DNA from 4 places in the Enterobacter sp. RIT637 genome. Region 4 is predicted to be linked to each of the others. Evidence: predicted binding sites of a transcription regulator. Region 4 holds the regulator's gene; each other region holds the start of a gene.

Region 1 (3,212 bases), on a different contig from region 4:
GCTCGGTGATTTTGCCTGCTTTGATATCACGTTCGATGTACGCATCCAGGAAGGTGGATACGCGGCCGAAGGACATTGCTGCACCGTTCTGAGACTTAACAGCGGCCAGGTAGCCGAAGTAGGTCCACTGGATAGCTTCCTGAGCGTTGGTAGCAGGACCAGAGATATCGCAGCCATATTTAGCCGCCATCTCTTTGATCTGGCCCAGCGCGCGGTGCTGTTCCGCGATTTCTTCACGCAGACGGATAGTCGCTTCCAGGTTTACACCGTTTTCCAGATCGGACTGCAGGGATACGAACTGCGCATACTTGTCTTTCATCAGGAAGTCGATACCGTACAGCGCAACGCGACGGTAGTCACCGATGATACGGCCACGGCCATACGCATCCGGCAGACCAGTCAGAACGCCAGATTTACGGCAGTTCAGAATGTCTTTGGTGTAAACATCGAATACGCCCTGGTTGTGGGTCTTGCGGTATTCGGTGAAGATTTTTTTCAGCATTGGGTCCAGCTCGCGGTTATACGCTTTGCAGGAACCTTCAACCATTTTGATGCCACCGAACGGGATGATTGCGCGTTTCAGTGGTGCTTCAGTCTGCAGACCAACGATTTTCTCAAGGGCTTTGTTGATGTAGCCAGCATCGTGAGAAGTGATGGTGGAAGCTACGGAGGTGTCAAAATCAACTGGCGCGTGAGTGCGGTTTTCCAGTTTAACGCCTTCCATTACGCTGTCCCACAGCTTGGTGGTCGCGTCAGTTGCGCCAGCCAGGAAGGATTCGTCACCTTCATACGGGGTATAGTTTTTCTGAATGAAGTCACGTACGTTTACTTCATTCTGCCAGTCACCTTTCGCAAAACCTTCCCAGGCTGTGGCTAACTTTTCATTAAGCTCGGACATGTAACACCTACCTTCTTAAGTGGATTTTTTATTTACTGCCTGAGACGCCCATCAGTGATGGTTGTCGCCACGCAGGTAAATGACCCAGTATGTCAACCCAACTAACAGACCCCCACCGATAATGTTCCCGATAGTGACGGGGATCAGGTTATCAGTAATGAAGTTCATGATAGTCAGGTGAGAGAAACTTTCCGGATTTGAACCAACAGCGGTCCAGAACTCCGGGCTCGCAAAGTTGCGGATAACAATCCCCATCGGAATCATAAACATATTCGCAATACTGTGCTCGAAGCCGCTGGCAACAAACATCGCAACCGGCAGAACCATAATCATGGCTTTGTCCATCAGGCTACGACCCGAGTAGCTCATCCAGACGGCCAGGCAGACCATCAGGTTTGCGAGGATGCCGAGAGCAACAGCTTCGATAAATGTATGATGCATTTTGTGGTCAGCGGTTTGCAGGACGTTAAGCCCCCAGCCGCCGTTGGCGGTCATATACTCGCCAGAGAGCCACATCAACAGAACAAAGAGCAGACAGCCAATCAGGTTACCAACATAGACGTTAAGCCAGTTGCGCGCCAGCTGACCCCAGGTAATTCTTCCGCTGGCTTTCGCCACAACAATCAGCACCGTAGAGGTGAAGAGGTCGGCGCCGCAGATGACGCAAAGAATCAGACCCAGTGAGAAGCAAATACCGCCAATCAGTTTGGCCATGCCGAAAGGCATTCCGGCAGTACCGGTGGTGGCAGTGATGTAGAAGACGAAAGCGATTGAGATGAACACACCGGCCGTGATCGCCAGATAGAACGTCTTCATCGGGTGTTTCGTTGCTTTATAGACACCCGCTTCTTCGGCAACTTTGGCCATTGCAGCTGGGAGTAAAAGATCAAAAGGGTTGTCAGCTTTCACACTAACTCTCTCTTTATTAAGTCGGCGACGAGATACTAACAAAGCATTATAGAAGAGAAATTGATATAGATCATATCTCGCCTGGCTTATAGGCCCGCAATGTGTATGGATTTACAGCGAATGCGGAGTAAGTATTTGATTATCCGTATAAAAATAAATTTTAAAAGTTATGAAAAGAGTTGAATTTTTTCGTTCGGCCCCCTTCGAAACAGTTAATTAATATAGAGTATTTACCATAAAAAGTAACAATAAAGCTTGGCTAAATATTATTATATTTACCCATGTTTAACTTTATTATTACAATCAACAATCATTGCCGAAAAAATAAAAAAAGGGGCAATGAAATTGCCCCGTAATATAGCCCAGACGATTGGATACGCCTACATCTGGTGATGTTATATGCGCTTATTTTGACCAGTAAGCGGCTTTTGCCTTCTGTAATTTTTCATATGCTTTCAGCAGCGACTGATGTGCCGGGAAGGCTTTCAGATCGCTATCAACAGCCTGCAGGCCATAGAACGGCTCTTCGCCGCTCAGCGCCGCACTGGCGGCTTCAACGGCGTCTGCACCGTACATACGAACAAAGGCATTCAGGTACTGCAGAGGTTCACGATCCTCTTCCTGAGCGAGCAGCAACAGCGTCTGAAGGCAGCGGTAGTAGTTGGTGCGTTCGGCTGAGAAGACGGACTGGTTAAACTCCATGGTCCATTCGGTCCAGGCCAGAGCCTGATCAAGATCGCCACCCGCCAGAGCCAGCATCGCTTTCAGCTCACCAATACGCAGGGTGTACCAGCCGTTGTCTTTACCGGTCGCCAGACCCAGCAGTTCGCGCACGCGGGTGAAGTCATCGTGGCCTTCTTCGTCCAGCTGGGCGATCAGGTTCAGATAATCTTCTTTTTCCCACTCGCTGCCCGGCAGAGCCAGCAGTGTTTCGCGCAGGTGCGCGCCCATGCTGTTATTTGCCAGCCACAGATCTTCTGCCGGATAGATGTCGGACATGCCCGGAACAATAATGCGGCACGCGTAGACGCCAAGGTGTTCGTAGTCAGCAATATAGACGTCCTGGTCTTCCGCTTTGAAGATTGCCATCAGCGTGGCGAACTCTTCTTCCGTGGTACCGGCAAAACTCCAGTCTACGAACGGATAGTCTGCATCCTGCTTGAACATGTCCCAGGAGATCAAACCGCTGGAGTCGATGAAGTGGGTTTCGAGATTGGTATGCTCGGCCACTTCTTCATCGTCAAAGGTTGGCGGGGTGAACACGTCGAGATCTTTCAGGCTACGGCCCTGTAGCAGCTCGGTGACGGTACGCTCCAGCGCCACGCCGAAGTCCGGGTGCGCGCCGAAGGAGGCAAAGCAGGTACCGTTGGTTGGGTTAAACAGCACGACGCAGATAACCGGGTAT
Region 2 (3,212 bases), on a different contig from region 4:
GAAGCGCCCCGACGCGAATCAGTTGGCTATGGCGCGCTCTCATCACGACGTTAATGGTTTATATCCTGAGTGACTTGTCACACAACTTTTCAATCGTGTCACACCACATGGAGAAAAGTTAATATAAATCAATATCTGAAATTGAAGTATCAGTATGGTTGATGGCAGTGATTTTTTTTACCCCAACTGCCATTCTAGTTGGTGTAGTCAGCAGGCGCTGCCGCTTCGAAAGAAGAGCGGCAGCGGATCGCAGCTTTCATTAATTAACGAGTCTCAATCATGGAAAACCGGTTATTACAGGCGAAAGCGACGCTGCCTCAGTACGATCGCGGCAGCCTCAAGGCGCGCATTGTTCATTTAGGGTTTGGCGCATTTCACCGTGCGCATCAGGCAGTTTATACCGATATTCTTGCGGCTGAACACGGCAGCGACTGGGGTTATTGTGAAGTGAATCTGATTGGTGGCGAACAGCAAATTGCCGATCTCAATGCGCAGGATAACCTCTACACCGTCGCGGAGATGTCAGCCGATGCATGGACATCGCGCGTCGTCGGCGTGGTGAAAAAAGCACTTCACGCGCAGGTTGACGGGCTGGAAGCCGTACTGGCGGAGATGTGTGAACCTCAGGTCGCGATTGTCTCCCTGACCATCACCGAGAAAGGCTACTGCCATTCCCCGGCGACCGGACAACTGATGCTCGATCATCCGTTAATCGCCGCCGACCTGCAAAACCCGCTTCAGCCGAAATCTGCGCCTGGCGTCGTGGTTGAAGCGCTGGCGCGTCGTAAAGCGGCGAGTCTGCCTGCTTTCAGCGTGATGTCCTGCGACAACATGCCGGAGAATGGTCACGTTATGCGCAATGTGACCTGCGCCTACGCACGCGCCGTAGACGGCGAACTGGCGGACTGGATTGAAGCCAACGTTACCTTCCCGTCAACGATGGTGGATCGCATTGTCCCTGCAGTAACCGCCGATACGTTGGACAAAATCGAGCAGTTGACCGGCGTGCGCGATCCGGCGGGCGTGGCCTGCGAACCGTTCCGCCAGTGGGTTATCGAAGATGACTTCGTGGCTGGCCGTCCCCACTGGGAAAAAGCGGGGGCCGAGCTGGTGGCAGACGTCATCCCGTTCGAAGAGATGAAGCTGCGCATGCTCAACGGCAGCCACTCGTTCCTGGCCTATCTCGGCTATCTGGCGGGATATCAGCACATCAACGAGTGCATGGAAGATGAAAACTTCCGTACAGCCGCACACGCGCTGATGCTCAAGGAGCAGGCTCCCACGCTGAAAGTGAAAGGCGTTGATTTAGGCCACTATGCTGACCTGCTGATTGCGCGCTACAGCAACCCGGCCCTGCGTCACCGCACCTGGCAGATCGCGATGGACGGCAGCCAGAAGCTCCCGCAACGTATGCTGGACTCCGTGCGCTGGCATCGGGTTCACCAGAAGCCTTTCCCGCTGCTGGCGCTGGGCGTAGCAGGCTGGATGCGTTACGTCGGCGGAGTGGACGAGCAGGGTAACGCCATTGAGGTGAGCGACCCGCAGCTGGCGGTGATTCAGGCGGCCGTGAAGGGGAGCGCTGAAGGGCAAAGCCGCGTTAAGGCGCTGCTGGGCATTGAAGCCATTTTTGGAAACGAACTGCCGAAGGATGCAGTCTTTGTGAATGCGGTGATGGAGGCCTATCAGACGTTGCTGCTGAAGGGGGCGAAAGCCACAGTGGCACAATACGCGGTACAACCGTAATTTATTTCATGCCGCCGCTGGCGGCGGCATGAACCCGCACCTTTAGTGCATTCCCAGACGAATCAGTTCGATCGGTTCGTATTTACCTTCACTTCCTTCCACTTCAACCGTTTTGCTGCGGCGCACCTGCGCGGCGTCCAGCCCGTCGCTGTGGATCGCTTTAATCACGCCAGTTTTGCCCGTGCCGCTAATCATGACGCGGCTGCCGGTGGTAATGGCGTTACGGTTACGGTCGTATGTCATCATGGTATTTTCTCCTCTCTAACTCTTCGTTACGGCGCTATTATTGGTTCTGCCGTTCACGGGCACTATTAATACGCCTCTCGCCGCATAAATTATTTGCTTTTGATCAAGGTCACACTTTTTTTATCCTCAGTGCAGCCTGCTGACGGTTCCGGACGGTAATTTACAAAGTCGACAATTATTTTCCTAAATGGATAATTTCACCCTGCAAGCGTTGAGGGTTTGTTTATATTGCCAATGGCACTCTTGAGTCAGGAAATAATCCTCTCATCGGAATTAGGAGTCAGGCTTATGTACAAGAAAATATTGATGCCTGTTGACGTGTTTGAAATGGACTTGAGCGACAAAGCGGTGCGCCACGCGGCCAATCTGGCAAAGGCAGAAGGCGCGTCGATTACCCTGGTTAACATTCTGCCTAACAGCAGCCGCTCGCTGCTGCGCGGATTCAACGCGGACATAAAGAAATTCGAAGAGTATATGACCGCGGAGTCTGAGAAAAAAATGACGGCGTTAAAGCGGCTCTTTGATATTTCGCCGAATGATATTCACTGCAAAGTGTGCATTGGCAACGTGCGTGATGAAATTATCAAACTCAGCAAAGAAGGGGAGTATGACGTTATTGTCATCGGGTCGAAAAACCCGAGCATCACCACCCATCTGCTGGGATCAAACGCGGAATCTATTCTGCGCTACGCCACGATCCCGGTATTAGTCGTTCGCTAATCTCGTCGCCGCACCCGAAAGGGGGCGGCGAATATTACTCTTCGCTAAACCACTCGCTATTTTCCTGCCGGATGAGCTGTACCGATTCGCTAATTTCCTGCAGATGCAGCGTCATCGCGTTTTCCACGCCGTCCGCGTCGCGCTTTTCCAGCGCGCTGAAAATATCATGGTGCTGGCGGAGCAGCATTTCCGGCGGGGAGACATGGTCCAGGCTCATGTAGCGCACGCGGTCGATGGTCGCTTTGATGTTTTCAATGGTATCCCACGCCAGCTGGCAATCCGCAATTTGCGCCAGTTTCTGATGAAATTCGTCATCAAGCTGGAAGAAGTCGTTGAGCTGTTTACGATCAATCGCGATCCGCTGCTGATGCAGGTTCTGCTCCAGCAGGTAACACTGATTGTCATCGATAAGCGCTGCGGCGCGACGTGCCACTGCGCATTCAATGGCCTGGCGGACAAAACAGCCATTACGGACTTGCGAAAGGGAAATCTTATTCACATAG
Region 3 (3,212 bases), on a different contig from region 4:
CGCCAACATCGTTGGCCTCGGCATGGCGAACTGATTAGGCCGCCTTTCGACTGCGATGACGCCACTGAACCGGCGTCATCCCCACCTCGCGGTTAAACACCACCGAAAAGTAGTTACTGTCCTCAAAGCCGCAGCGCATCGCCACTTCACTCACCATTAGCTCCGTATGCTGCAGCAGATACTGGGCGTGGCAGATGCGCAGCTGGCGCAGGTAGTGGTTCACCGTCATTCCCGTCTGGGTACGGAACTGCTGGCGCAGCGCGCGCTCGCTGCACTGCTCCTGCTCGCAGAATTTCTCCAGCACGAAGCTTCTGTTCAGGCTGCCCGCAAGCGTGGTGATGAGCTTATCCAGCAGCGCTTCCTGCGTGGTGGCGGAAGGGTTATCGGTGGCGTAACGGTAGCGCTTCAGCGTCATCACCAGCTGGGCGAAAAGCAGCTCCGCCATCTGGTTAGCGACCGGGTCGCTCTTCTGGCTCTCCTGCTCAAGCTGGGAAATGACCTGCCGAACCTGGGTCATGCCGCTGCTGCTTAACCGCCAGTGCGGAGAACCCTTAGCGTCAAGAAAACCCGGAATGTTCGCGGCCCAGTCCACGTTAAGCCTGAGCCTGTCCGGGCAGTAGATGACGTTCTGCAGCACCAGGTCGTTAACCGAGGCGTAGGAGTGTTTATCTTCGGCGCGGATGTAGAACAGATCCCCGCGCGTGATGCGGTAGGGACGGTCGTTGAGGACGTGCAGGCCGTTGCCGCGCCACACCAGCACCAGCTCGCAAAACTCGTGGGTATGCTCGGCAAAGACGTTTTGCGGGTAGCGATCGGCCACCGCCACGGCCTGACTCGCGGAGGCAAAAAAATCATCTTTGCGAAGGATTAACTGAGCAGCCACACCACGACCTCTGTGCCGAAAAACCTGACATTATTAGCTTTATTGCGGCAATAAAACGGTGACTGCCCTCGCGTTACTGAAGCAACGCGTCTTTTCCCTGACGAATATCGCGCGGCGACCAGCTAAACTCCCGGCGAAAAAGCGTCGAAAAGTGGTTACTGTCGCCGAAACCGCAGCGATAGGCGATATCGGTGACGCTTTCGTCAGTATGGCGTAAAAGATGACGTGCTTTGATTAAGCGCAGGCGGTTAAGGTAGCGCTGCGGCGTCAGCCCGGTGTACTGCTTCAGCTGGCGATGCAGGGTGCGCAGCGACAGCGAAAAATCATCCGCCAGCGTTTCCCAGCAGACATCTTCGGCGAAATGGTCTTCCAGCCAGGCCATCAGATGGTTCAGCCGGGCGTCGTTATTTTCCAGCCCCTCCACCAGACTACTGCGGCGCAGCAGCACCAGCAGCTGCATGAACAGCAGTTCGCGCGTGGCAATGGCGTGCGTCTCCTGCCCGTCCTCGCTCTGCTCCATCTGGCTCACCAGCTGACGCACCTGCTGTAAGGTAGACTGGTTCACGCGCCAGTGCGACGGATAGTGCCCGTCCTTCTCCTGCGGCAGCAGCTGATTCAGCCCCGAAAGGAACTGGAACGCGTCCGGAGAACGATAGAGCACGTTGGTCAGGCACAGGTTGTCGGTATGTTCATACAGGTGCCTGTCGTGGTCGCGCACAAAGCACACCGTGCCGCCGCTGATGGTGTACGGCTGGCCGTTAAACACGTGAATGCCCGTCCCGTGCTCAACAATCACAATCTCATGAAAATCATGATGATGTTCCGGAAAAGCGGCCTGAGGGAGCCGCGGCTCAATCGCGACGGGCGACCCTCCTGCAGGGAAAAAATCCACGCTGTGTAGTACGGTCATAACGGCCCCCACCAATGAGAAATGTTCTCAAAATAGTAATTAAGGCCTTCCACGCTCACCTTAAATTTTCGGCAGCAAACCTCGCAAAAGCTGTCCGTTTTTCAAGAAACCGGCGGAAAGATCGGGAAATGCGGTAAGCGTCACACTGGCTGAAACCCGCGTTATTACTGGAAACTGTGAACTCCCTCACGTTCATCTTTGCTTTCTTGCCAGCGCCGGATTTGGCCTGTCAGTGGCGAGAAGGTGCCTTTTTCTTCCCTTTCTTACACTCACCGCTAATGAATTAAGAAAGGATCCGACCATGACTTTTCGCCATTGTGTGGCTGTCGATTTAGGCGCATCCAGCGGCCGCGTAATGCTGGCCACCTGGGACTGTAGCCAGCGCACACTTTCGCTTCGCGAAATGCACCGTTTCGCCAACTGCCTGCAAAAGCAGGACGGTTTTGAGACCTGGGATATCGACGCCCTGGAGGCGGAGATCCGCACCGGGCTGAACAACGTCTGCAACGACGGCATTCGTATCGACAGCATCGGCATTGACACCTGGGGCGTGGACTATGTGCTGCTGGACAGTAACGGCGAGCGCGTCGGCCTGCCCGTCTCCTACCGCGACAGCCGCACCGACGGCCTGATGGCACACGCCATCGCCCAACTTGGTAAGGACAACATCTACGGGCGCAGCGGCATTCAGTTTCTGCCGTTCAACACGCTGTACCAGCTGCGCGCTCTGGTTGAGCAGCAGCCAGGGCTGGTCGCGAACGTCGCCCACGCGCTGCTGATCCCGGACTACCTGAGCTACCGCCTGACCGGCAACATGAACTGGGAATACACCAACGCCACCACCACGCAGCTGGTCAACATCAACACCGATAACTGGGACGAAAACCTGCTGGCGTGGACGGGCGCATCGCCGTCCTGGTTCGGCACGCCAACGCACCCCGGAAATGTGATCGGTCAGTGGATTTGCCCGCAGGGGAACGAGATCCCCGTCGTTGCCGTCGCCAGCCACGATACCGCCAGCGCGGTCATTGCCTCGCCGCTCGCCAACAAAGACGCGGCGTACCTTTCTTCCGGCACCTGGTCGCTGATGGGCTTTGAGAGCAAAACGCCGTACACCAGCGATGCCGCGATGGCGGCGAACATCACTAACGAAGGTGGCGCGGAAGGGCGCTATCGCGTGCTGAAAAATATCATGGGCCTGTGGCTGCTCCAGCGCGTGCTGAAAGAGCAAAACGTTACCGACCTGCCCGCGCTTATCGCGGAAACCGAAAAGCTGAAGGCCTGCACCTTCCTGATCAACCCGAACGATGACCGCTTCATCAACCCGGCGCACATGAGCGCCGAAATCCAGGCCGCCTGTTTCGCCGCCGGACAGCCGGTGCCGTCCAGCCCTGCCGAACTGGCGCGCTGCATTTTTGA
Region 4 (3,212 bases):
TGTAAACCTTTCCAGTCAGGGAGTTGCTATGTCTGCCAGACATCCGGTTATTGCCGTTACGGGCTCAAGTGGGGCGGGAACCACCACCACTAGCCTCGCTTTTCGCAAGATTTTCGCACAGCTGAATCTCCGGGCGGCAGAGGTGGAGGGCGACAGCTTTCACCGCTACACGCGCCCGGAAATGGACATGGCCATCCGCAAGGCGCGCGATTTGGGCAAGCACATCAGCTATTTCGGGCCGGAAGCCAACGATTTCGGCCTGCTGGAACAAACCTTCCGCGAATACGGGCAGAGCGGGACCGGGCAGTCCCGCAAATACTTGCACACCTACGACGAAGCAGTTCCCTGGAACCAGGTACCGGGGACGTTCACCCCGTGGCAGCCGCTGCCGGAGCCGACCGACGTGCTGTTTTACGAAGGGCTACACGGCGGCGTGGTCACGCCTCAACATGACGTCGCGCGCCACGTGGATCTGCTGGTCGGCGTGGTGCCGATCGTTAACCTTGAGTGGATCCAGAAGCTGACGCGTGACATGAGCGAGCGCGGGCATTCTCGCGAAGCGGTGATGGATTCCGTCGTGCGTTCCATGGAAGATTACATTAACTTCCTGACGCCGCAGTTCTCCCGCACCCACATCAACTTCCAGCGCGTGCCGACGGTAGATACCTCCAACCCGTTTGCGGCTAAAAGCATCCCGTCGCTGGATGAGAGCTTTGTCGTCATCCACTTCCGCAACCTCGAAGGCATTGATTACCCCTGGCTGCTGGCGATGCTGCAGGGCTCGTTTATTTCGCACATGAATACGTTGGTGGTGCCGGGCGGAAAAATGGGGCTGGCGATGGAGTTAATTATGACGCCGCTGGTCCAGCGACTGATGGAAGGGAAGCAGATCGCGTAACGTCTGTTGCCGGATGGCGCTTCGCTTATCCGGCCTACGTTCGTGCAGTTGTAGGCCCGGTAAGCGCAGCGCCACCGGGCTTTGTTTTTACGCCTCGATCACTTCATACGAATGCGTGATTTTTACCGCTTTCTCCAGCATTAACGCCACTGAGCAGTATTTCTCCGCAGAAAGGTCTACGGCGCGCGATACTGCGGCATCCTTCAGTTCTTTACCGGTCACGATAAAGTGCAGATTAATGTGCGTGAACAGGCGCGGCGCCTCTTCGCGACGTTCGGAAGTAAGCTTCACTTCGCAATCGGTCACATCATGACGGCCTTTTTGCAAAATCGACACCACGTCAATTGCGCTGCATCCGCCCGCCGCCATCAGCACCATCTCCATCGGGCTTGGGGCTTTGTCGCCGGAGTTACCGTCCATCAAAATCTGATGTCCAGAAGCAGATTCGCCCAGGAACGTTAAACCCTCAACCCATTTCACACGCGCTTGCATATTCATTAACTCCAACGTTGCATTTTTGGTGACAGATTACGCGTGCATTACATTTCTCGCAACGGAAGGCGACCTGCATCATGCTGAAGCGAGACACCAGGAGACACGCGGCAAAAGCTATGCTAAAACACTCTGGATGCTACAGTAATACATTGACGTTACACATGTATGCAGAGGACATCAAACTTTACTGGCTGCGAAACGTTACGACAGCCGACTTCCCAGGGTATGGGTAAGAATTCGATTGCAACCCCAGAGTCCGGATGCATCTGATGACTCTGGTGACAGCTTATAACAGAGGATAACAGCGCATGGTGCTTGGCAAACCGCAAACAGACCCGACTCTCGAATGGTTCTTGTCTCATTGCCACATTCATAAGTACCCATCGAAGAGCACGCTGATTCACCAGGGTGAAAAAGCGGAAACGTTGTATTACATCGTTAAAGGCTCGGTGGCAGTGCTGATCAAAGATGAAGAAGGGAAAGAGATGATCCTTTCTTATCTGAACCAGGGCGATTTCATCGGTGAACTGGGCCTGTTTGAAGAGGGCCAGGAACGTAGCGCCTGGGTTCGTGCAAAGACAGCATGTGAAGTGGCTGAAATTTCTTACAAGAAATTCCGTCAGCTGATTCAGGTTAACCCTGACATCCTGATGCGTCTTTCTTCCCAGATGGCACGCCGTCTGCAGGTGACGTCTGAGAAAGTGGGTAACCTCGCCTTCCTGGACGTGACCGGCCGTATCGCGCAGACCCTGCTGAACCTGGCGAAACAGCCAGACGCCATGACCCACCCTGACGGCATGCAAATTAAAATTACCCGCCAGGAAATTGGTCAGATCGTCGGTTGCTCCCGTGAAACAGTGGGCCGTATCCTGAAAATGCTGGAAGACCAGAACCTGATCTCCGCCCACGGTAAAACCATCGTGGTTTACGGAACGCGTTAATTCCGCTCAAACGGCGTGCCATCGCAAGGTGTCACGCCGTTTTTGTCTCTACTCCCCATGTGGCGCAGGCTGATCTATCACCCGGAAGTTAACTACGCACTGCGACAAACGCTGGTGTTGTGCCTTCCTGTGGCCATAGGCCTGATCCTCGGACATCTTCAGCAAGGTCTGCTGTTTTCCCTCGTGCCTGCCTGCTGCAACATTGCCGGTCTGGACACGCCGCATAAGCGCTTTTTCAAACGCCTCATTATCGGTGGCTGCCTGTTTGCTGGCTGTAGTCTCGCGGTACAGCTCCTGCTTGCCCGTGATATCCCGCTGCCGCTGATCCTGACCGTGCTGGCGATGACGCTTGGCGTGACGGCGGAAATCAGTTCGCTGCACGCGCGACTGCTGCCCGCCTCGCTGATTGCGGCCATTTTCACGCTAAGCCTCGCCGGGAATATGCCGGTGTGGGAGCCGCTGCTGATCTACGCCCTTGGCACGCTCTGGTACGGGGTGTTTAACTGGTTTTGGTTCTGGCTGTGGCGGGAGCAGCCGCTGCGTGAATCCCTGAGCCTGCTCTATGTGCAGCTTGCGGATTACTGCGAGGCCAAATACACCCTGCTCACCCAGCATACCGACCCGGAGAAATCCCTGCCGCCGCTGCTGACGCGCCAGCAAAAGGTTGTAGACCTGATTAGCCAGTGCTACCAACAGCTGCACATGCTCGCCGCCAACAAGAACCACGAATACAAACGGCTGCTGCGCACCTTCCAGGTGGGGCTGGACCTGCAGGAGCATATCTCCGTCAGCCTTCACCACCCGCAGGAGGTGCAAAAGCTGGTGGAGCGCAGCCATGCCGAAGCGGTGATCCGCTGGAACGCGCAGACCGTCGCCGC

Evidence for each region. Region 4 encodes CRP, which controls carbon source genes, mostly activating them, when cyclic AMP is high. Its sites were predicted from a motif close to ATGTGANNNNNNTCACAT; they were not measured.
Region 1: focA (formate transporter FocA) is a predicted target of CRP. The motif match lies at 1,866-1,883, and genes of this name have one in related genera.
Region 2: ydfZ (putative selenium delivery protein YdfZ) is a predicted target of CRP. The motif match lies at 2,087-2,104, and genes of this name have one in related genera.
Region 3: rhaS (HTH-type transcriptional activator RhaS) is a predicted target of CRP. The motif match lies at 1,922-1,939, and genes of this name have one in related genera.

What each region holds. Positions count from the first base shown of each region.
Region 1 covers NZ_JAIHAZ010000001.1:57,520-60,731, forward strand. Annotated here, with positions in the region: gene pflB (formate C-acetyltransferase) at 1-898, opposite strand, end outside; gene focA (formate transporter FocA) at 950-1,807, opposite strand; gene ycaO (30S ribosomal protein S12 methylthiotransferase accessory factor YcaO) at 2,213-3,212, opposite strand, start outside.
Region 2 covers NZ_JAIHAZ010000001.1:621,718-624,929, forward strand. Annotated here, with positions in the region: gene K5E19_RS03035 (MFS transporter) at 1-54, shown strand, start outside; gene K5E19_RS03040 (mannitol dehydrogenase family protein) at 280-1,743, shown strand; gene ydfZ (putative selenium delivery protein YdfZ) at 1,786-1,989, opposite strand; gene K5E19_RS03050 (universal stress protein) at 2,278-2,709, shown strand; gene K5E19_RS03055 (GntR family transcriptional regulator) at 2,744-3,212, opposite strand, start outside.
Region 3 covers NZ_JAIHAZ010000016.1:62,201-65,412, forward strand. Annotated here, with positions in the region: gene rhaT (L-rhamnose/proton symporter RhaT) at 1-34, shown strand, start outside; gene rhaR (HTH-type transcriptional activator RhaR) at 35-883, opposite strand; gene rhaS (HTH-type transcriptional activator RhaS) at 957-1,793, opposite strand; gene rhaB (rhamnulokinase) at 2,095-3,212, shown strand, end outside.
Region 4 covers NZ_JAIHAZ010000011.1:87,502-90,713, reverse strand. Annotated here, with positions in the region: gene K5E19_RS16070 (phosphoribulokinase) at 29-898, shown strand; gene K5E19_RS16065 (OsmC family protein) at 986-1,390, opposite strand; gene crp (cAMP-activated global transcriptional regulator CRP) at 1,702-2,334, shown strand; gene K5E19_RS16055 (YccS/YhfK family putative transporter) at 2,392-3,212, shown strand, end outside.